One region of the Rossellomorea sp. NRS-1567 genome, then DNA from elsewhere that is predicted to be linked to it. Evidence: riboswitches for the same ligand, from Rfam matches in the RefSeq annotation. Region 1 holds a riboswitch; each other region holds the start of a gene.
The links. A riboswitch is a leader RNA that binds a small molecule or an ion and turns the genes downstream of it on or off. The one in region 1 is predicted to bind S-adenosylmethionine.

Region 1 (4,992 bases):
TGAATTCGTAACTAAAAGCGTGTTGGACACCCCATCCTGCGTTTTCTGTGCAACAGAACCACCTACAATGTGAATGGAATATTTCTTTGACAGGGCAGACAGGAAGGAGGTTGAATCCTTTGCTCCTTCATCAGCGATTTCATCCATTCTTGTAAGGTCATATCCAGTCGTCCACAGCTCAGGGAGCACAACCGTATCACAGCCGTCGTCACTTGCTTTTTTCACCCATTTCTCTACTTTTTTCTTGTTTTCTTCTGGGTGTCCGAACACAATATCCATCTGAGCAAGACCTATCTTTTGAATCATTTCTTTCACCTCATTAATGACTTTTTGGAATTTAATCCTTTACATTCTTTATTTCCCGTTATATCATTTGTGACTAGAATTTGAAAGTAATTAATTTTCAAAAAAATGTAGTGGGTGAGTGTATGAAAACCTTTGGTAAGGCAAAACGATTAGATTTATTACCTGAACAATTTTTCGCATCCCTCGCAAAAACAGTGAATGCTGTGGTCAAAGAGGGACATGATGTCATTAATTTGGGCCAGGGAAATCCGGATCAACCGACTCCTCCACATATTGTGGAGAAACTGACAGAAGCAGCAGCTTCCCCGTCCAATCATAAGTATCCTCCATTTCGCGGCTTATCGTCCTTTAAAGAGGCGATTGCGGCTTTCTACCTGCGTGAATACGGTGTGGAATTAGACCCGGAAACAGAGGTAGCCGTTCTGTTCGGAGGAAAAGCCGGGTTAGTTGAAATCCCTCAATGTTTATTGAATCCTGGTGATGGGGTATTGGTGCCCGATCCCGGTTATCCCGATTATTTATCAGGGGTAGCATTGGCAGAAGCTCGTATGATTAAAATGCCACTACGAGAGGAGAATGGATTCCTGCCTGATTATCGTGAACACTCCCGTAATGAGCTGGAAAATGCGAAGCTAATGTTTCTGAACTACCCTAATAACCCTACTGGAGCAATCGCCACAAAATCATTCTTTGAAGAAACAGTCACTCTTGCCAATCAGCATGATATATGTGTTGTACATGATTTTGCCTATGGAGCTATTGGGTTTGATGGAAATAAGCCCATAAGCTTCTTGGAAACAGATGGAGCAAAGGATGTGGGGATTGAGATTTATACATTATCGAAAACGTATAATATGGCTGGTTGGAGAGTGGGGTTTGCAGTAGGGAATAAAAGTGTCATAGAAGCGATCAACCTCCTGCAAGATCACTTATATGTGAGTCTGTTCGGTGCTATTCAAGAAGCGGCTACCACTGCCCTTTTAAGTTCCCAGGAATGTGTAGATGCACTGGTTTCAACATACGAAGAAAGGAGAAAACTATTAATCTCCGGACTTCAGGATATAGGGTGGGATGTAAAAGCTCCACAAGGTTCCTTCTTCGCCTGGTTAAAAGTACCTGATGGATTCAGCTCTGTAGAGTTCTCTACTTATTTACTTGAAAAAATCAAAGTCGCTGTAGCCCCGGGTGTAGGCTTTGGAGAATTCGGAGAAGGGTATGTACGAGTAGGACTATTAACCACAAACGAGCGGATAAAAGAAGCGATTTCGCGTATAGAAAATTTAGAATTATTCCACAAAAGGGATTGACAGAAGTTGAAATTGGTGCAATAATCCAACTGAAATAATGAATAATGAAATTCTTATCAAGAGCAGGCGGAGGGACAAGCCCAATGAAGCCCGGCAACCGACTTATTCAAGCACGGTGCTAATTCTTGCAGCAATAATGCTGACAGATAAGAAAGAGTGACGAATGCAAACCTCTTCTTATTTGGAAGAGGTTTTTTGGTTTGCACAGGCTTATGAAGTCAACTTGCGGCTAAAATAGCATTATTAAAAGGAGGCAGGACAACAATGAGTGAAGTGATAGCTACATATGAACTGAAGGGAAAGAGTGGTTCATTCGAGAAAAAGGCAGAAGGGATCGCCCTGGGATTGACGGTCGGTTCATGGACGGACTTACCTCTCCTGGAACAGGATCAATTGCGGAAGTACAAGGGGAGAGTCGTTTCCGTAAAGGAGTGGGAAGAGGAAGGTGGCTCCCGGGGTGAAGTGCAGATTGGCTATCCCGGTCATAATTATTCCAATGATATTCCGGCCATCCTTACTACGGTATTCGGCAAGCTTTCCCTGGATGGTGAAGTGAAATTAGTAGATATAGAGTTTTCCAGTGAATTGAAAAAAGCCTATCCTGGACCACGGTTTGGAATAGAGGGAATAAGGGAGCTGACGGGAGTACAAGATAGACCCCTGTTAATGAGCATCTTTAAAGGCGTAATCGGCAGGGATCTTACCTACCTTGAAACTCAATTAAGGGCCCAGGCTCTTGGGGGAGTTGACCTAGTAAAAGACGATGAGATTCTCTTTGATAATTCACTGACACCTTTCACTGAGAGGATCAGTATAGGGAAAAAAGTGTTACACGAGCTGTATGAAGAGACAGGCAAGAAAACACTGTATGCTGTAAACCTGACAGGAAGGACTTCAGAATTACGTGATAAAGCAAGAAAAGCACGTGAGCTTGGAGCCCAAGCCCTTTTATTCAATGTGTTTACTTACGGCCTGGATGTTCTCCAGGAATTGAGGGAGGACCCTGAGATCAGGTTGCCGATTATGGCCCATCCTGCATTTGCAGGTGCTGTTGCTTCATCTCCTGCATATGGTGTGAGCTATTCTTTATGGTTAGGGAAATTCCTACGCATGGCCGGAGCTGATTTTTCTTTATTTCCATCTCCATACGGAAGTGTCGCATTAGAAAAGAACCAAGTCCTGTCCCTCAGCCATGAGTTAACGAAGGATGATGATCATCTAAGAAGAGCATTGCCGGTACCGTCAGCAGGCATTCATCCTGCGCTTGTACCGCATTTGGTGAAGGATTTTGGTGTAGACTGTGTCATTAATGCAGGGGGTGGCATCCATGGCCATCCAGATGGGGCAATTGGAGGGGGAAAGGCATTCGTCCAAGCAATTGAGGCAGTTTTAATGGGAGAGACTCTCACAGATGCTGCAGATACTCATGGTGAGCTTCGTAAAGCACTATCCCTATGGGGAGAGGAGGTAAAGGTATAGTGACGCGTCCGATCATTTTTTGTGATTTTGATGGAACGATTACAGAAACCGACAATATCATCTCGTTGATGAAATCCTTTGCCCCTCCAGAATGGGAACCTATCAAAGACGGCATCTTAAATCAGTCGTTGTCCATTAAAGAAGGGGTAAGCAAGCTATTTTCACTTATTCCTTCATCACAGAAAGAGGAAATGATTCAGTATCTATTAGACACAGCAATCATACGTAAAGGGTTTAAGGAGTTTGTAGAGTATACAAAAGAACATGAGATTCCTTTGTATATCGTAAGCGGTGGAATCGACTTCTTTGTTCATCCTTTACTAAAAGATTATGGGCCTTTTAATGGGATTTATTGTAATGAAGCAAACTTTAACGATTCAACCATAGAGATTCATTGGCCACATCCTTGCGATGATCACTGTGAAAGCAAAGGATGTGGATGCTGCAAGCCTTCCATCTTGAGGATGCTGTCTTTAACAAAAGGTACGGAGGTCATTGTGATAGGGGATTCTGTAACAGATATCGAAATGGCAAAGCTTGGAGACACTGTGATCGCCAGAGACTATTTGGCACATACATGTGAAGAAAAAGGAATACCCTATCATCCGTTTGAATCCTTCCACGATTGTATGGACGTCATTGAAAGAGGAGTGAAAATATGAATTCCTATCAATCGGAGTGGGAAGAACTCGCTGATATTAAAAGGGAACTGGCAGCGAGGGATTGGTTTATGGGAACGAGCGGGAACCTTGCGATGCGAGTGAGTTCTTCCCCTGCTACTTTCCTGGTTACGGCAAGTGGAAAGGATAAAAGGAAGCAAACAGAAGAAGATTTCCTGCTCGTAAACGCACGTGGTGAGGCCATCCAGGATACTCCTGCACGACCATCAGCCGAAACATTGCTGCACAGTCATGTTTTTACAGAAAGTTCAGCGGGATGCAGCTTACACGTTCATACCGTTGCGAATAATGTGATCAGTGAACTGTATGGGGATGAAGGTGTCGTCACATTCAGAAACCAAGAATTAATTAAAGCTTGGGATAAATGGGAGGAAGATGATTCTTTGTCCATTCCAATCATTTGTAATCATGCGCATATCCCGACGCTTGCCGAGGAGTTTCGGTCCTTTATTAAAGCAGACAAAGGAGCAGTGCTCATTCGCAACCACGGGATTACAGTATGGGGAAGAACCGGTTTTGAAGCTAAGAAACTATTAGAAGCTTGTGAGTTTATGTTTCAATATCAACTCACTCTTTTATCTATAACGAACGCGGGATCCATTACTAAAGGAGGAGTACGATTATGACGACAATCAAAATCCAGGGAAAAAATCAGGTCATTGATAATCAGGAAGAGGTAGTGAGGTATTTAAGTGAACAAGGAGTCATATATGAGCATTGGAATATTGGAAAGCTGGACGTAGGACTAAGGGACCGATACGCTTTAACCGAAGATGATAAAGCGGAAATTCTGTCTGCTTTTAAAGAGGAGATTGAAGATATTTCAGAGCGAAGAGGATATCAGGCCTGGGATGTGATTTCCCTTTCCGAGCGAACACCAAATCTTGAAGAGCTTTTAAGGAATTTCCAACAGGAGCATCATCACACAGATGATGAAGTCCGTTTTATTGTAAACGGACATGGTGTATTTGTCATTCAAGGAAGTAATGGTAATTTCTTTGAAGTGCATCTAAACCCGGGTGACTTAATTTCAGTTCCTGAAAACATCCGCCATTATTTTACATTGAGTGAAGACAAGCAAGTAGTTGCCGTCCGTATTTTCGTCACACAGGAAGGCTGGGTACCAATCTATTAATATAACTTTTGGGTAGGCGAAAGGTGGAAACCATTGTCTATCCTTTTGTTTTTAGTAGAAGAGATATTTGGCGGAAAATGTCTAA
Region 2 (4,992 bases), on a different contig from region 1:
AACTGGTGGGACTTTACCACCCAAAGAAAAACGTACCGCCAAACCCACGGCTACCCCAGCGACCGCCCCACCAAAGGCTGGGATGAGGGACGGACCTCATAAACTAAGAAGGCAGGAAGCGAGAATAAGCTTCCTGCCTTTATTTACGCTCTCATCAGGGACGGACCTCTTTCGTATATACTCCTCAAAATGGACATGATAAAGAAAAAGGAGTGATGAAAGATGAGAATCCTGTTCTTCTGTTTACTATTGACGTTCTTTTTTCATGCTTCATCTTCTGCAAGAAACATCCTGCCCCTTCCAGCCCATCATAATGAACTCGCGATCGTTATTGATGATTTAGGAAACGACATGAAGGGAACAGAAGAAATTCTGAACTTACCGGTTACCTTGACAATTGCAGTTATGCCCTTTCTGCCAACAACACTGGAAGATGCGGAAAAGGCACATGGTCGGGGCCATGAGGTCATCGTACACCTTCCAATGGAACCGATGTCCGGGAAAGCAAGCTGGCTTGGACCCGGGGCAATTACCACTTCGCTTTCAAATGACGAAATCCGTAAAAGAGTAGAAAAGGCGATCAAAGAGGTTCCCTATGCAGTAGGAGTCAATCACCATATGGGCTCAAGGGCCACTGCCAATGAGAGGGTCATGAGAATCGTTTTAGAGGTATGCAAGGAAAAGGGGTTATTTTATCTTGATAGTAAAACAACAGGAAAGAGTGTCATTCCGAAGCTTGCGAAGGAATTGGATGTGCCCTATCTTGAGAACGAATTATTCTTTGATGATGTCTATACCATCCAGCATATCGGAAAGCAAGCCAAGCTCCTTTCTAAAGAATTAGATAGTGACACTTCAACCATTGCCATAGGTCATGTCGGGGTCACAGGAATCAAGGTTGCCACCATGCTTGAAGAGTTTCTTCCTCTTTATGAGAAAAAAGCTTCCATTGTCCCACTGTCAGATTTAATCCCTGAATATCATTTGATTGATGAGAGTATGCCTTGATGGTGTGCCTTTTCACTTAGCTGGGCAACCGCCACTTTGTAAATCTTCCGTTAATTCAATGCTTATTTATTTGTTATAAGAAGACTCTCCCTTATAATCAGAAGGTAAGAAGGAGATGATTCCATATGGATTATGCAATTGTGACGGGAGCAACAAGAGGATTAGGTGAATCGATTGCCAAGCTATTTATTGAAAAAGGCATAGGTTTGATCAATGTTTCCAGGTCAGATAATGAAAGACTGCAAAAGCTTGCCGGGGAAAAAGAGGTATCTTATGACTTCCTATCGTGTGATCTTGCACAATCAGGAGAAACAGAAGCGGTCTTTCGTGAAGTGGGAGCAAAAGTATTTGGATATAAACCTACCAGAGTCTATGTTGTCCAAAACGCCGGTGTGGTGACACCAATCAATCCGTCGGGTGAAGTAGAAAATCAAGCTCTTGAAACGAGTGTGCATGTGAATTTACTATCTCCCATGATCGCTACCAATGAGATGATAAAAGCAGCCCGGGGTTCTGACTCGAAGATGATCATGATCAATATCAGCTCAGGAGCTGGAAGTCGCCCTGTATATGGCTGGAGTACTTACTGCGCAACCAAAGCCGGAGTGAATATGCTGACAGAAACCGTAAGCTTAGAGCTTTCTAAAAAGCATAGCCGACATCAAGTGATTGCCTTCAGCCCTGGTGTCATGGATACAGATATGCAAGGTGAAATCCGTTCCTCCTCTAAAGAAGCCTTTGCCGATGTCGAATCCTTCCAGCGCTATAAAGAGGAAGGAATGCTTCGTGAAACCGATACGGTCGCAAGTGCACTGGTTAAACTTGTAACAGAAAGCGAAATTGAAAGTGGTAAGCTGTATCATGTAAATGATTTGTTATAAAAAGAAAGCAGGTTACCGGAAACGGAATCTGCTTTTTTCTTATCAAAAAAAGAGACAAACCCCAAAGGATTTGTCTCTCTAAATTCATCTATTAAGATCGAACCGGGTTTGCTTCCGGTGCAGATTTGCGTGTGAATTTCGGTAGTGCAAATCGAATGGCAATCAGACCGCAAACAGCAATCAAGATCGGGTAGAAGGCATATGGGATGATGCTGATTGGTGAAATGCCTGCGACTTCAGCCACTAACAGGGCCTGTGCTCCGTAAGGGATTAATCCTTGAATCGAACAAGAGAAAATATCAAGGATACTGGCTGATTTACGGGCATCCACCCCATAGTTTTCACTAATCGATTTAGCAAGCGGGCCGGCAATAATGATTGAAATTGTGTTGTTTGCTGTGCACAGGTTAGTAGAACTCACTAATCCTGCAGTAGCAAGCTGTGCTCCCTGAGGAGACTTGATTTTGCGAGTGGCGTGATAAAGTAAAGCCTGAATCCCGCCGTTATGACGGATAAGTTCGACAACCCCGCCGATCAGCACGGAAAGGATCACAATCTCTGCCATTCCTGTCATTCCATCGGCCACGCTACCGAAATAACTGGCTGGAGTAAAGCTTCCATCGATGAATCCAATGATTCCAGCTAAAACAATTCCGCCTAACAAAACGACAAACACATTTAATCCTGCAAGAGCACCGATGATAACTCCAAGGTAAGGCAGAATTTTAATCCAATTAAAGCTTTCCGCTCCGACAGTAGATTGATTCCCCATAGTAAGAACAAGGAGAATCACCATTGTCACAATTGCGGCAGGTAATACAATGAAGAAGTTGACTTTAAATTTATCTTTCATTTCCGTTTTCTGTGTACGAACAGCTGCAATGGTCGTATCTGAAATGAACGATAAGTTATCTCCGAACATCGCTCCTCCAATGACGGTCGCCATGGCAAGGGGCATAGAAATATCTGTACCTGAACTAATCCCGACACCGATTGGCGCGAGTGCTGCGATCGTTCCCATGGATGTACCCATTGATAACGAAATGAAAGCAGCGATAATAAATAATCCCACAATGATCAAGTTACCAGGCAGCACGGATAGGGCGAAGTTTACAGTTGAATCAACGGCTCCCATCTTTTCAGCTACTCCGGAAAACGCTCCCGCTAACAGGAAGATAAAGACCATGATCATGATATCAGGGTGACCGGATCCTTTAGCAAAACGCTCAATCTTAGCCGTTAACGTCTCTTTTCGGTTCATCAACAGACCTACAACGGATGCGATGACAATTGATACTAGTACAGGAAAGGCATAAAAGTCTCCTGAAATGATGCCTGCTCCAAGGAACAGAGAAACAAATATGATCAAAGGCAGTAACGCCAATAGATTTCCTTTTTCTTGATTCATTCCTAACACTCCTTTGTCGTCCAATTTACTAAAATACAAAAAACCTCTTCCGGAATAAGAAGAGGTTTCAAAAGAACGAAACACTCCTCTTATCTTTCAAGCATTTCGCTTGCTGGATGTGGCACAGCACTCAATATGAGTCCGCTGCCGAGACATCGCAGGGCCAGTCCCTCCGTCTCTCTGGATAAGAAGAATATCGTATTTAGTTGATTTAAAATATACTTCCATACTTTAAAGGGTTTACTCGAAAAAGTCAAACGGGAAATTTTTCTGAAACAAAAGCGGAGGCGGCTCGTTCAGTCCCGACAAGCATAAGACAAGAACGGCGGAAAGGCGCTTTTTGCCTTTTTGTCGTTATTGGCTTATGACCTCGAGGGACTAGCCGCCGTAGCTGGATGAAACAAAAGCGGAGGCGGCTCGTTCAGTCCCGACAAGCATAAGACAAGAACGGCGGAAAGGCGCTTTTTGCCTTTTTGTCGTTATTGGCTTATGACCTCGAGGGACTAGCCGCCGTAGCTGGACGATACATTCCTTCCCGGCACCAGAAAATCTAAAAAAGCATGACTTTATCCATAATAAGGCATAAACTCATAGACAATTGAACGTTCAAGGTCTACTATAAGGAAGACAAAAAACATCTTGGGGGATACGGTAGTGGAAAGAACAGTACGAAATCAAATTTTTACTTTACAAGGATTTTACTTATTAACGTTCTTCGGTGTTGGTAGTTTATATCCCTTACTCAGTGTGTATTTGAGCGAAAGCGTGGGGTTAAATGGCTATCAGATTGGAACGATCATGTCTGTAGGTCCCATCATGATGATTTTCTTCCAGCCAATTTGGGGAATGGTGAGTGACACGACCAATCGTCCCACCGTGGTTCTTGGTTTAACCTCTTTAGTGGCGGGAATCTTTGCACTCGGTTACTTGTTTATGGACTTTTACTATGGACTCCTTATCGTGGCCATTCTAGTTGCCATTTTCCAAAGTGCGATCATTCCCGTTTCCGATAGTATCAGCTTGAAGTATACAAGTAAGGTCCGGTATAACTACGGAAATATCCGTTTGTTCGGTTCTTTGGGCTTTGGTATAGCAGTCTTTATAATGGGAAGACTTTCAGAAGGATTTATCGGGCCTACCATCATTTTTTACTCTTTCTTTATCTGTTTAGTTCTCTCCGGATTCCTTTCCTTCCGGTTTCCGAAAGAGAGAGCGGCAGCAAAGCTTGATTTAAAGGCAGGAATGAAGGAATTATTCACGATGAAAAAGTTCCTCATCTTTTTATCGGTCACTTTCTTAGTGTTCGGTCCGAATCTAGCAAATAATGTGTATTTCGGATTATTTGTAGAAGATTCAGGAGGAACATATGCGGGAATTGGTCTCGCGTTCCTGATTGCAGTGTTATCGGAGGTTCCCTTTATGAGGGTCGCCGGTGGATGGATAGATAAATTCGGTTTGTTAACAGTCGCTGCCTTGGCAGGTGCTGCATCTATGCTCCGCTGGCTCTTTTACTTTACAGAACCTAGCCTGTGGCTTGTCTATTCATCGGCTGTCATGCAAGGTCTTGCCATTGGCTTGTTCATCCCAGCCGGCCTGCGCTACATCAAAGAAATCACGCCTTCCCACATTACAGCAACAGCCGTTACGGTATATTCAGCAATCGGAAACGGACTGGGGAATTGGTTCAGTACCTTT
Region 3 (4,992 bases), on a different contig from region 1:
ATTGATGCCACAGCTTGTACTAAAGGAAAAAGAACTTGGGAAGAACGCACTTGGCTTGAACAATAAGCGTCATGTAGACATCCAGATTCAATATGCTAAAGAGCAAGGATATTCAGCCTGGGGCATGTCACCAGCAGCCACACCAGATAATTATTCAGAATTTGCCGCTACACCTCTGGGTATGGACGGCTATAAGTCAGACGGTACTGTTACTCCACATGCCACTTTCCTGGCACTGGAATATGCACCAATGGAAGCGTTCAATAACATCCAGGCGTTGAAACGTTTCGATATGTACGGGAAATACGGGTTCCTTGATTCAGTCAATGTAGAGACAGGAGAAGTGACTCAAGCCTACCTCGCTTTAGATCAAGGTATGACAATGGTCTCAATCGTCAACTATTTAAAAGATGGAGTCATCAGAGATTACTTCCATCAAGATCAAATCGGGAAATCTCCAGAGGACCTACTGATAAAAGAGACGTTTTCTATTAAATAATAGAAGCGATAATGATGTAAGAGCCCAAGTGGTTGTATCACTTGGGCTTTTGCATTTAAGTGTCATTGCCTATCTCCACCTCTTCGCCAAGGCTTCTATATGACCAGGATCCGTCCGGCAGCAACCACCAATGATACGGGCACCTGCCTCGTACCAAATTCCTGATTGTTCATCAAACGCCGAACACGCTTCCTCCCCATGCCACGTTTTAGTCTCAGCATTGTAAGTCTCACCTGAGTTCGGGTACACGATGATTGGTTTGTCAGTGTTTCTGCTTAATACGCTTATCGCCTCCTTGGCCGCAATAATCGGTGCACAATTCACACCAATCGCAGCGATTTGTTCATCGTTATTGAACACACGCGTGCACTCTTCAATCCCCGTTCCATCACTTATCGTCTCTCCATCCTTTAAAGAAAAAGACAGCCAGGCACAGGTATCCGGAAATTCTTTCAAAAGTGACGCGAGTACTCTTGCTTCCTGCAAGGACGGGATGGTCTCAAACGCCAACAAATCAGCACCCGCCTCCACTAGTGCCTGGATTCGGGGAAAATGGAAATCTGCTAAATGTTGATCGCTTACTCCATAGTTCCCAACGTATTCAGAGCCGTCAGCAAGGTATGCCCCGTATGGTCCTACAGAACCTGCAACGATTGGTTTCGGCCGATTCGAATTTCCCTTATCTTCCTTCCAAAATTCATCCCGAGCCTGTTTGGCAAGAGTAACCGTTTTTTTGATTAATTCCAGCGTTTCTGGTTTCTCTATTCCGCGCTTTCGAAAACCATCCACCGTTGCCTGGTAGCTGGCTGTAATCGCACAATCGGCTCCTGCACGGAAATAATCAGCATGAACTTTCTCAATCGCTTCCGGTTTTTCAAGGAGTACACGGGCAGACCAAAGGGGATCGTTTAAATCACAGCCATGGGTTTCCAGCTCTGTGGCTAACGCTCCATCTAAAATAAGTGGGGAATGTTTTTGTAAAATAGCATCAATGGGATTCAGCTTCAGTTGATTCGACATAACCTGTTCCTCTTTTCTTTACGTATTGTGTTAGATGATAGCTTCCATAGCAAAGGGCGATAAACGGGATTCCGCAATAAAGGGCTATCCTCTGAGTGGGATCAAAGGCAATGCCGATACAGGAAGCGAGACAAAGCAGAAATGCCGCAATGGGAACGAGTGGATAGAGCGGCGTCCGATAAGCCAGGTCTTTCACATCGTTTCCTTCCCTTATGTACTGTCTTCGAAATAGAAACTGGGCAGCACTAATGCTCATCCACACGATCACCACCGCAAGACCTGAGACCGAAACCAATACGATGTAGACCGTCCCCGGTGCAATGATGCTTGAAAGCAAGGCTAGCCCCCCTCCAAGCATGCTGCATACAATCGCATTGAGAGGGACTCCCTTTTCAGTCAATTTGGCGAAAATCGGTGAGATCGTTTGCTTATCTGAAAGCGACCATAGCATTCTGGAAGAAGCATACAGACCTGAGTTTGCCGCTGATAAAATGGCCGTTATGATCACAAAATTCATAATATCGGCGGCATACGGGATTCCAATCCGACCAAGTACCGCTACGAAAGGACTTTCCAATACACCGGCTGACTGGCTCGGTATTAGAGCAGATAATACGACAATCGTCCCTACATAAAAGATGATCAATCTCACAAGCGTGGTACGGATGGCTTTAGGAATCGATTTTGATGGATTCTCTGTTTCTCCCGCCGCAACCCCGATCAATTCTGTACCTGAAAAGGCAAAATTCACGGCAAGCATGGTCATCAAGATGGCAAATGCCCCGTTCGGAAACAATCCAAAACTTGTGATATTCGTGAAAAGCGGAGCGGGCTCTGAATGACTGAGGGGGATGAAACCGACGATCGCCCCTGTCCCAATCACAATAAACGCAACAATCGCAATCACTTTTACTAAAGAAAACCAAAATTCAGATTCAGCAAAAAACCGCACTGACAACGCATTAAGGACAAAAATCAACGCAGCAAAGACCGCGCTCCAAATCCATACACTAATCGAAGGAAACCAGCGCTGCATCATCAAGCCAGCCGCCGTAAACTCCGACCCCAATGCCACTGTCCATGTCAGCCAATATAACCAGCCCACCGTATAACCGGTCCCAGGACCAATGAATTTTGTAGCATAACTATGAAAGGATCCCGTCTCCGGCATATGGACAGAAAGCTCGCCTAAACAAAGCATCACAAGATACACCACCAGCGCCCCAATCAAATAAGCAAGGATCGTCCCAAACGGTCCAGCCTGATGGATCGTGTACCCCGAACTCAAGAAAAGCCCGGTTCCGATCACCCCTCCAAGAGACAGCATCACCAAATGCCGCGTCTTCATCTTCCTTTTAAAACTCTGTCCTGCCTTTTCCATACAAACACCCTTCCTTCTAAATGTATTGAAGAATGGGTGAACAAACAAAAAACGCACCCTAAACGAGTGCGTCACCGACAAATAAAAGATTGCTCCTATCTATCAGGGTTTGAATCACCCGCTGGAATTAGCACAGTATCTTCACAGACCTGTTGCTGAGGCTTCAAAGGGCCAGTCCCTCCACCTCTCTGGATAAGAAAATATTTAGATTTTTTAAAACTTTATCAATATATTGGAATAATGTCAAGACCATGAAATAGATTAGTAGCCCAGCCTATCCGAATGTTACATTAAGGATTAAAAAGGGAATAACTATACTAAAAAAGGAGAAACCGCCATGCCAGAAGGTCCGGAAATCAGAAGAGCGGCTGATGGAGTCGAGCGCGCTCTTAAGAATAAAACCGTACAAGATGTATACTTTGCCTTCCCTCATTTGGAAGATTACGAAGACCTATTAAAAGGATCGATCGTGAAGAGAGTGGACACGAAAGGAAAAGCCATGCTCATCCGCTTTGACAACGGATACACCATTTACTCTCACAATCAACTTTACGGAAAATGGTATATCAGAAACACATATAACTACCCGAAAACCAACCGACAGCTCAGGTTGGCTCTACATAATGAGAAAAAGTCGGCACTTCTCTATAGTGCATCGGATATCGAGGTTCTTCGTGACGAAGAAGTGCCCGGGCACCCATTCGTCTCAAAAGTAGGACCGGATCTTTTAAGCGAAGAGGTATCAGTAGATGAGCTGATGGAACGGATGAAGGACAAACGATTCCGAAACCGCAAATGGTCGATTCTATTGCTGGATCAAGGTTTCGTAGCCGGAATCGGAAATTATTTGCGATCTGAAATCATGTTTGTTGCTGGCATTCATCCTTCCCTAAGGCCAGTCGATTGTACAGAAAATCAATTAAACAAAGCAGCTCATGCTGTCATGGGTTTAGTAAAGCAGTCGTATGAGACTGGTGGGATCACCAATGATCCCGACCTTGCGCAGAAGCTGAAAAGTCAAGGAGTGAAGCGCTCCCGTTATCGTCACTGGGTCTTTAACCGGGAAGGTGCGTCTTGCTTCATCTGTGGAAGTGAAATCGAGAAGACGGTGGCAGCTTCAAGAAGGCTGTACTATTGTCCGGTTTGTCAGGGAATCGAAGGATAACGCAATATTTGTCAATCCATTTGTTACTTGAATCGTCAAATAAGGCCTGCCCCAACACGTTAATGGAGTTAACGTGTTGGGGCAGGCCTGGTTTCATATTTATCGGGCGGGACAAACGGCTCTCTTCAGTTCTCTCGCCGCTTCTGTGATGTTTTCGGCACCTGATATAGCTGAGATTACCGAGATTCCGTCGGCACCAGCATCAATAACTTCTTTGGCATTCATTGAACTGATGCCTCCAATCCCCACAATCGGGATAGGAATATCGTTTATTCGAAAGCTTTTGATGATGTCCAAGCCGTGAATTTTGACTGTGTCGTCTTTTGAAAGGGTGGGATAGATGGGACCAGATCCTAAATAATCCGACCCATCGGCAATCGCCTGCTGCGCTTCGGCAAGTGTATGAGTGGAAACCCCAAGCCATTTGTCACCGATTTTATCCCGTACGATACTTGCCCTTTCGTCTTCCTGACCGATATGAATGCCATCAGCATCGATGGCTAAAGCCAATTCCACATCGTCATTTACGATGAAAGGGATCCCGGCGTCCTTGCATACCTTCTGAAGTTTTTCAGCAAGTTTCATCTTTTTCTGTCCTTCTAAGGCACCGAGCCCTTTTTCCCGGAATTGAAAGAGGGTTATGCCACCTTCTATTGCCTGTTCTAACACATAAACCGGATCCTTCATGCAGTTTGTGCTTCCCATAATAAAATAAAGAGTAAGAGAATCCTTTAATTGCTCCCGCTTATCGATCATTTACGTTCACCTGATGCCTTCTTATTATAAGCCCAATGATTCGTCGGGCCATGACCATTCCCAATTCCAAGTAGGTCTTCAATGGCTGCCCGGATAAACCCTTTCCCCGTCTTGACCGCTTCCTTGATGTCCATTCCTTGAGCTAATTGAGCAGTAATCGCAGCCGAGAAG
Region 4 (4,992 bases), on a different contig from region 1:
AAGTTCACAACGAAGGTCGTACATAGTCAGTTAAAAGGAACTGAGGAAATCCGCAGTAAGACGACACCGATTTATCAAACATCTGCCTTTTCTTTTACCTCTTTAGAAGAGTTGGAGGGTTTCTATGAAGGGAAATCACCTTATCTCTACACAAGAACGGGAAATCCGAATACAGACGAGCTTGGTAAGATGGTAGCTGACTTGGAAGGAGCCCAGGCAGGTGTCGCAACCTCTTCTGGATTATCGGCCATCCTTGTTGGAATCCTTGCTGTTGTGCAATCAGGCGATCATATTATTGCCGCTGAGGATTTATACGGCGGTACGTTCCATATGCTGAAAGAAGAGCTGAAATCATTCGGTATTTCCACTTCATTCGTTGATTTTACAAGTGTGGAAGAATTAGAGGAGGCCATTACTCCACAAACCAAACTCCTCTACAGTGAGACCGTCACAAACCCGTTTATGCGAGTGGAAGATATCCCGAAAATGGTCGAATTCGCGGAAAAACACAACCTGAAAACGATGATCGACAACACATTTGCCACACCGTTTATGCGCCAGCCTTTCTTAGAAGGGGTGGACCTGGTCGCACACAGTGCCACGAAGTATATCGGTGGACACAGTGATATCACAGCAGGAGTCTTAGTTGGAAAAGAAGAACTGGTTCAAAAAGCGAGAGAAAAAGTCGTCAACATCGGTTCGAACTTAAGTCCATTTGAAGCGTGGCTGACTTGCCGTGGAGCGAAAACACTGGCTCTTCGTATGGGAACACAAGCAAGAAATGCCGAAGTTCTTGCGGCAGACCTTCGAGCAAATGAATATGTAAAGAAAGTCTATTACCCAACCGATTTATCCAAAAAAGGAAATGGCGCAATCGTAACGATCGAGCTATCCAACACATGTGATATCAGCACATTTTTCAAATCACTTGCCTGGATTAAAATCATCCCTTCCCTTGCCGGTGTAGAGACGACGGTTTCCTACCCATTAGGAACGTCTCATCGTGCTCTACCGAAAGATGCGCAGGAAAAACTCGGAATAAACACACATGTCGTGCGCATATCGTTAGGTATTGAGGATGGGGAAGACATCGTCGTGCAATTGAACGAAGCGATTGCAGCTTCTGTTAAAAATTAAATAATGGAAAAATTCTAAAAATACCCTTGACGTTAAGGTCGGTTACCCCTTATAATTCATCTCAACGCAAGAATTTTCACATTGACAACTACATGCTCTTATCCAGAGAGGTGGAGGGACTAGGCCCGATGAAACCCGGCAACCTTCATGTGCGCATTATAGCGTCACATGAAAAGGTGCTAATTCCTGCAGGCGATCTGCCTGAAAGATAAGAGGAGGACCCTATTAAAATAGACCCTCTTCTTAGGAAGAGGGTTTTTTGTTTTTTCCTCTTCTATCTTCTTAGGAAAATATACTTCTTCGACTTTTCAGTTTCTGAGTTCAACAGGAGAATTTTGGCCGGAAATTAACAGGAGAGAATGGGTCGATATTTAACAGTCAAATATTATCCCAAACTCAACAGTCAAATTATCACTAAAATTCAACAGGCAAAAACCCAACCAACATTAACAGGCAAACGTCCAAAACATCCAACCGCCAAACGAAAACCCAAATACCAAAAACATTTCAGGAGGAATTCTCTATGACAAAATCATTCGATTTCGACACACTACTTCTTCACGGTGGCCAGGAGCCGGATCCATCAACAGGCTCTAGAGCAGTGCCCATTTATCAAACGACATCCTACGTTTTCGATAACAGTGATCATGCGGCAAAATTATTTGCCCTTGAAGAACCGGGAAACATTTATACCCGAATCATGAACCCGACAGTAGACGTGTTGGAAAAGCGCCTTGCACTTCTAGAAGGGGGGATCGGAGCACTGGGTGTTTCATCCGGGATGGCCGCTATCTCACTATCAATCTTGAATATCGCCGGAGCAGGTGATGAAATTGTAGCAGCTACCAATCTCTACGGTGGAACCTATAATCTATTCTCTACCACTCTCCCGAAATACGGAATCAAGGTGCATTTTGTAGATCCGACCGACCCGGAAAATTTCCGCAAAGCGATCACTCCTAAAACGAAAGCGGTATTCGCTGAGACAATCGGAAATCCAAGTCTACATGTGCTTGATATTGAAGCGGTAGCAAAAGTGGCTCATGACCATCACATCCCATTGATCATCGATAATACCTTTGCCACTCCATATGTATGTAAGCCAATCGAGTATGGAGCTGATATCGTCATCCACTCTGCAACAAAATGGATTGGCGGTCATGGTACAGCAATTGGGGGAGTCGTCATTGACGGTGGGAAGTTCGATTGGAATCATGAAAAGTTCCCGGGCTTCACGGAAGAGGACCGGAGCTATAATGGACTTCGCTATGCACAGGATGTAGGACCGGCAGCCTTTATTACAAAATTAAGAGTACAGCTGCTTCGTGATTTGGGAGCGTGCTTAAGTCCGCAAAACGCATTCCTATTGCTGCAGGGATTAGAAACGCTGCATCTTCGCATCGAACGTCACACAGAGAATGCCTTGAAAATTGCGGAGCATTTAGATCAGCATAATGGTGTCGCTTGGGTATCCTATCCAGGATTGCCGCAGCATCCGTCTCATAAACTTGCTCAAAAATATTTGAAAAACGGAGCGGGTTCCATCGTCGTCTTTGGTATTAAAGGCGGCAGGGATTCGGGACGGAAAGTAGTCGATAATATCTCCCTTTGGTCTCATGTTGCCAACGTAGGAGATGCGAAATCACTGATCATCCATCCGGCTTCCACGACCCATCAGCAATTAAACGACCAGGAAATCCGTGCGACTGGGGTAACCGAGGATCTGGTGAGACTTTCTGTTGGATTAGAGTCTGCGAAAGACCTGATCGAGGACTTGGATCATGCCATTGAAGTCGCATTGGAAACATCGCGGGTATAATAGGAGGAATTTTTTAGTCAGGGAAGATTTAACACGCGGGGGTATACGGGGTAAAATCCTTATCCCCCCGCCACAACACCAAAAAAAGGAGGTGGAGGAATGGAGAAGCCATACACATATGAAGTGAGCTCCATTACCATCCCATCCCTAACATTAGAGTCAGGCACCACGTTGAAAAATGTAGATCTTACGTATGAACGAACAGGAAACAAAGACGGACCGGCCATACTGGTTTGCCATGCCCTCACCGGGACCCATATCGTAAAGGGGACGAGTGAAGACCGCGGCTGGTGGGACGGACTGATCGGGCCCGGGTCGTATATTGATACCGAACATTTTAATGTGATTGCCTTTAATGTATTAGGAGGATGTGAAGGAAGTACCGGACCGGCATCCACCAATCAACATACGGGAGAGCGTTACGGTCCGGACTTCCCGGGTATTACGATAAGGGACATGGTCCATGCCCAATATAAAGCACTCCAACAACTTTCAATGGACCACATCGAAGCGGTCATCGGAGGTTCGCTGGGAGGGATGCAGGCCTTAGAATGGGGGGCCCTGTATCCTGCCTATATAAATAAAGTATTCGCTCTTGCCGTCACCCCTGCCTTAAATGATTACGGTCTCGCTTATAATCACATCGGAATCACAGCGATTGAAGAGGACCCCGAGTTTCAAAAGGGGCATTATCCACCAGGCGCTATTCTAAAAGGGTTAGAGATTGCCAGAATGGTCGGTATGGTCACGTACCGGACACAGGAGCTGTTCGATCAGCGTTTCCAACGTGAAAAGCAAAATGAAAGGTTCAATGTCGAAAGCTATCTCGATTACCAAGGAAAGAAATTAGGAAAGCGGTTTGACCCAAACAGTTACCTTACTCTGCTGAAAGCGATGAACTCACATGATATCGGAAGAGGAAGGGGAGGAAAAGAAGAAGTAGCGAAGAACTATCAGTGCGAACTGATTTCGATCAGTTATGAAGGAGATTTAATTTATTCACCTCACTATCTAAAGGAGTTTACACAACTTGTACCAAGGAGTGAACATTACTTTATCTCCACCTCCTTTGGCCATGACGGGTTTCTGGTGGAATTTGAAAAGTGGGGAGGGATCATTGCTTCTCATCTCAATAACTATCACGTTCAAAGAGTTTTTACAGGTACAAAATAAGAGCTCTCTTATCATAACTCGTCCCCCTCCGGCATATAGTTAGATAAGCAAAGACATCGCACCGCCTTAGCGCGTTTTTGTGTGGTGTCTTTTTCGTTGGATAAGAAAGGCTGGCGTCCTTAGTCGCGCCACTCTTATCTATACCATAGACAAACAACAAGCTGGAGGGGAATATATGGAGTGGACGGGCAGAAAGCTCATCATCACAATCATCATTAGCATGCTGATCGGTGCTGGAGGAATGTATGGCGGCTTGGAGTGGACGGGCAAGGACGGGGACGAGCTTGCTCAGTTTGACGGAAAAGGCGAGCTCAATGACAAGCTGCACAAAGTGGAAGTAGCGTATGACTTGATTAGTGACAAATTCTTTCAGGATGTGGATAAAGGGCAGCTTGTGGAAGGTGCGATTCAGGGAATGCTGAAGACACTGGATGACCCTTACTCCGTTTACATGAATGCCGAGACGGCATCGCAATTTAATGACGCCCTGGATTCTTCTTTTGAAGGAATCGGAGCGGAAGTCACGATCATGGACGGAAAGCTGATCATTGTCGCTCCTTTTAAAAATTCTCCTGCGGAAGAAGCAGGACTGAAACCGAATGACCGGATCATTAAAGTAGACGGGAATAGCATCGAAGGACTTGACCTCTACGAAGCTACTTTGAAAATCAGAGGGAAAAAGGGTACTGAGGTTCAATTGGAAATTACGCGGGAAGGATTGACGGAACCCATCAAAGTATCTGTGAAACGTGATGAAATTCCTGTCGAGACGGTCCTCTCTGATGTGAAGGAAGTAAATGGAAAGAAAACAGGCTACATCCAGATTACTACTTTCTCAGAAAATACCGCCGTTGATTTTAAAA

Region 2: another riboswitch for S-adenosylmethionine. It lies ahead of ACIFOD_RS04215 (Na+/H+ antiporter NhaC family protein); the one in region 1 lies ahead of ACIFOD_RS02280 (2,3-diketo-5-methylthiopentyl-1-phosphate enolase).
Region 3: another riboswitch for S-adenosylmethionine. It lies ahead of mmuP (S-methylmethionine permease); the one in region 1 lies ahead of ACIFOD_RS02280 (2,3-diketo-5-methylthiopentyl-1-phosphate enolase).
Region 4: another riboswitch for S-adenosylmethionine. It lies ahead of ACIFOD_RS08525 (homocysteine synthase); the one in region 1 lies ahead of ACIFOD_RS02280 (2,3-diketo-5-methylthiopentyl-1-phosphate enolase).

The regions. Positions count from the first base shown of each region.
Region 1 is NZ_JBITPL010000002.1:117,471-122,462, reverse strand. Features, by position in the region: gene ACIFOD_RS02290 (carbon-nitrogen family hydrolase) at 1-306, opposite strand, end outside; gene ACIFOD_RS02285 (pyridoxal phosphate-dependent aminotransferase) at 429-1,613, shown strand; SAM riboswitch class I at 1,664-1,766, shown strand; gene ACIFOD_RS02280 (2,3-diketo-5-methylthiopentyl-1-phosphate enolase) at 1,878-3,092, shown strand; gene ACIFOD_RS02275 (2-hydroxy-3-keto-5-methylthiopentenyl-1-phosphate phosphatase) at 3,092-3,754, shown strand; gene ACIFOD_RS02270 (methylthioribulose 1-phosphate dehydratase) at 3,751-4,398, shown strand; gene ACIFOD_RS02265 (1,2-dihydroxy-3-keto-5-methylthiopentene dioxygenase) at 4,395-4,907, shown strand.
Region 2 is NZ_JBITPL010000006.1:50,011-55,002, reverse strand. Features, by position in the region: gene ACIFOD_RS04230 (helix-hairpin-helix domain-containing protein) at 1-102, shown strand, start outside; gene ACIFOD_RS04225 (divergent polysaccharide deacetylase family protein) at 223-1,008, shown strand; gene ACIFOD_RS04220 ((S)-benzoin forming benzil reductase) at 1,134-1,889, shown strand; gene ACIFOD_RS04215 (Na+/H+ antiporter NhaC family protein) at 1,981-3,297, opposite strand; SAM riboswitch class I at 3,384-3,488, opposite strand; gene ACIFOD_RS04210 (MFS transporter) at 3,952-4,992, shown strand, end outside.
Region 3 is NZ_JBITPL010000019.1:203,066-208,057, forward strand. Features, by position in the region: gene ACIFOD_RS16035 (glucoamylase family protein) at 1-499, shown strand, start outside; gene mmuM (homocysteine S-methyltransferase) at 569-1,519, opposite strand; gene mmuP (S-methylmethionine permease) at 1,488-2,900, opposite strand; SAM riboswitch class I at 2,993-3,099, opposite strand; gene nei (endonuclease VIII) at 3,238-4,065, shown strand; gene thiE (thiamine phosphate synthase) at 4,165-4,821, opposite strand; partial or broken gene thiD (bifunctional hydroxymethylpyrimidine kinase/phosphomethylpyrimidine kinase) at 4,818-4,992, opposite strand, start outside.
Region 4 is NZ_JBITPL010000014.1:119,677-124,668, forward strand. Features, by position in the region: gene ACIFOD_RS08520 (trans-sulfuration enzyme family protein) at 1-1,137, shown strand, start outside; SAM riboswitch class I at 1,233-1,352, shown strand; gene ACIFOD_RS08525 (homocysteine synthase) at 1,661-2,956, shown strand; gene metX (homoserine O-acetyltransferase MetX) at 3,056-4,129, shown strand; gene ACIFOD_RS08535 (S41 family peptidase) at 4,305-4,992, shown strand, end outside.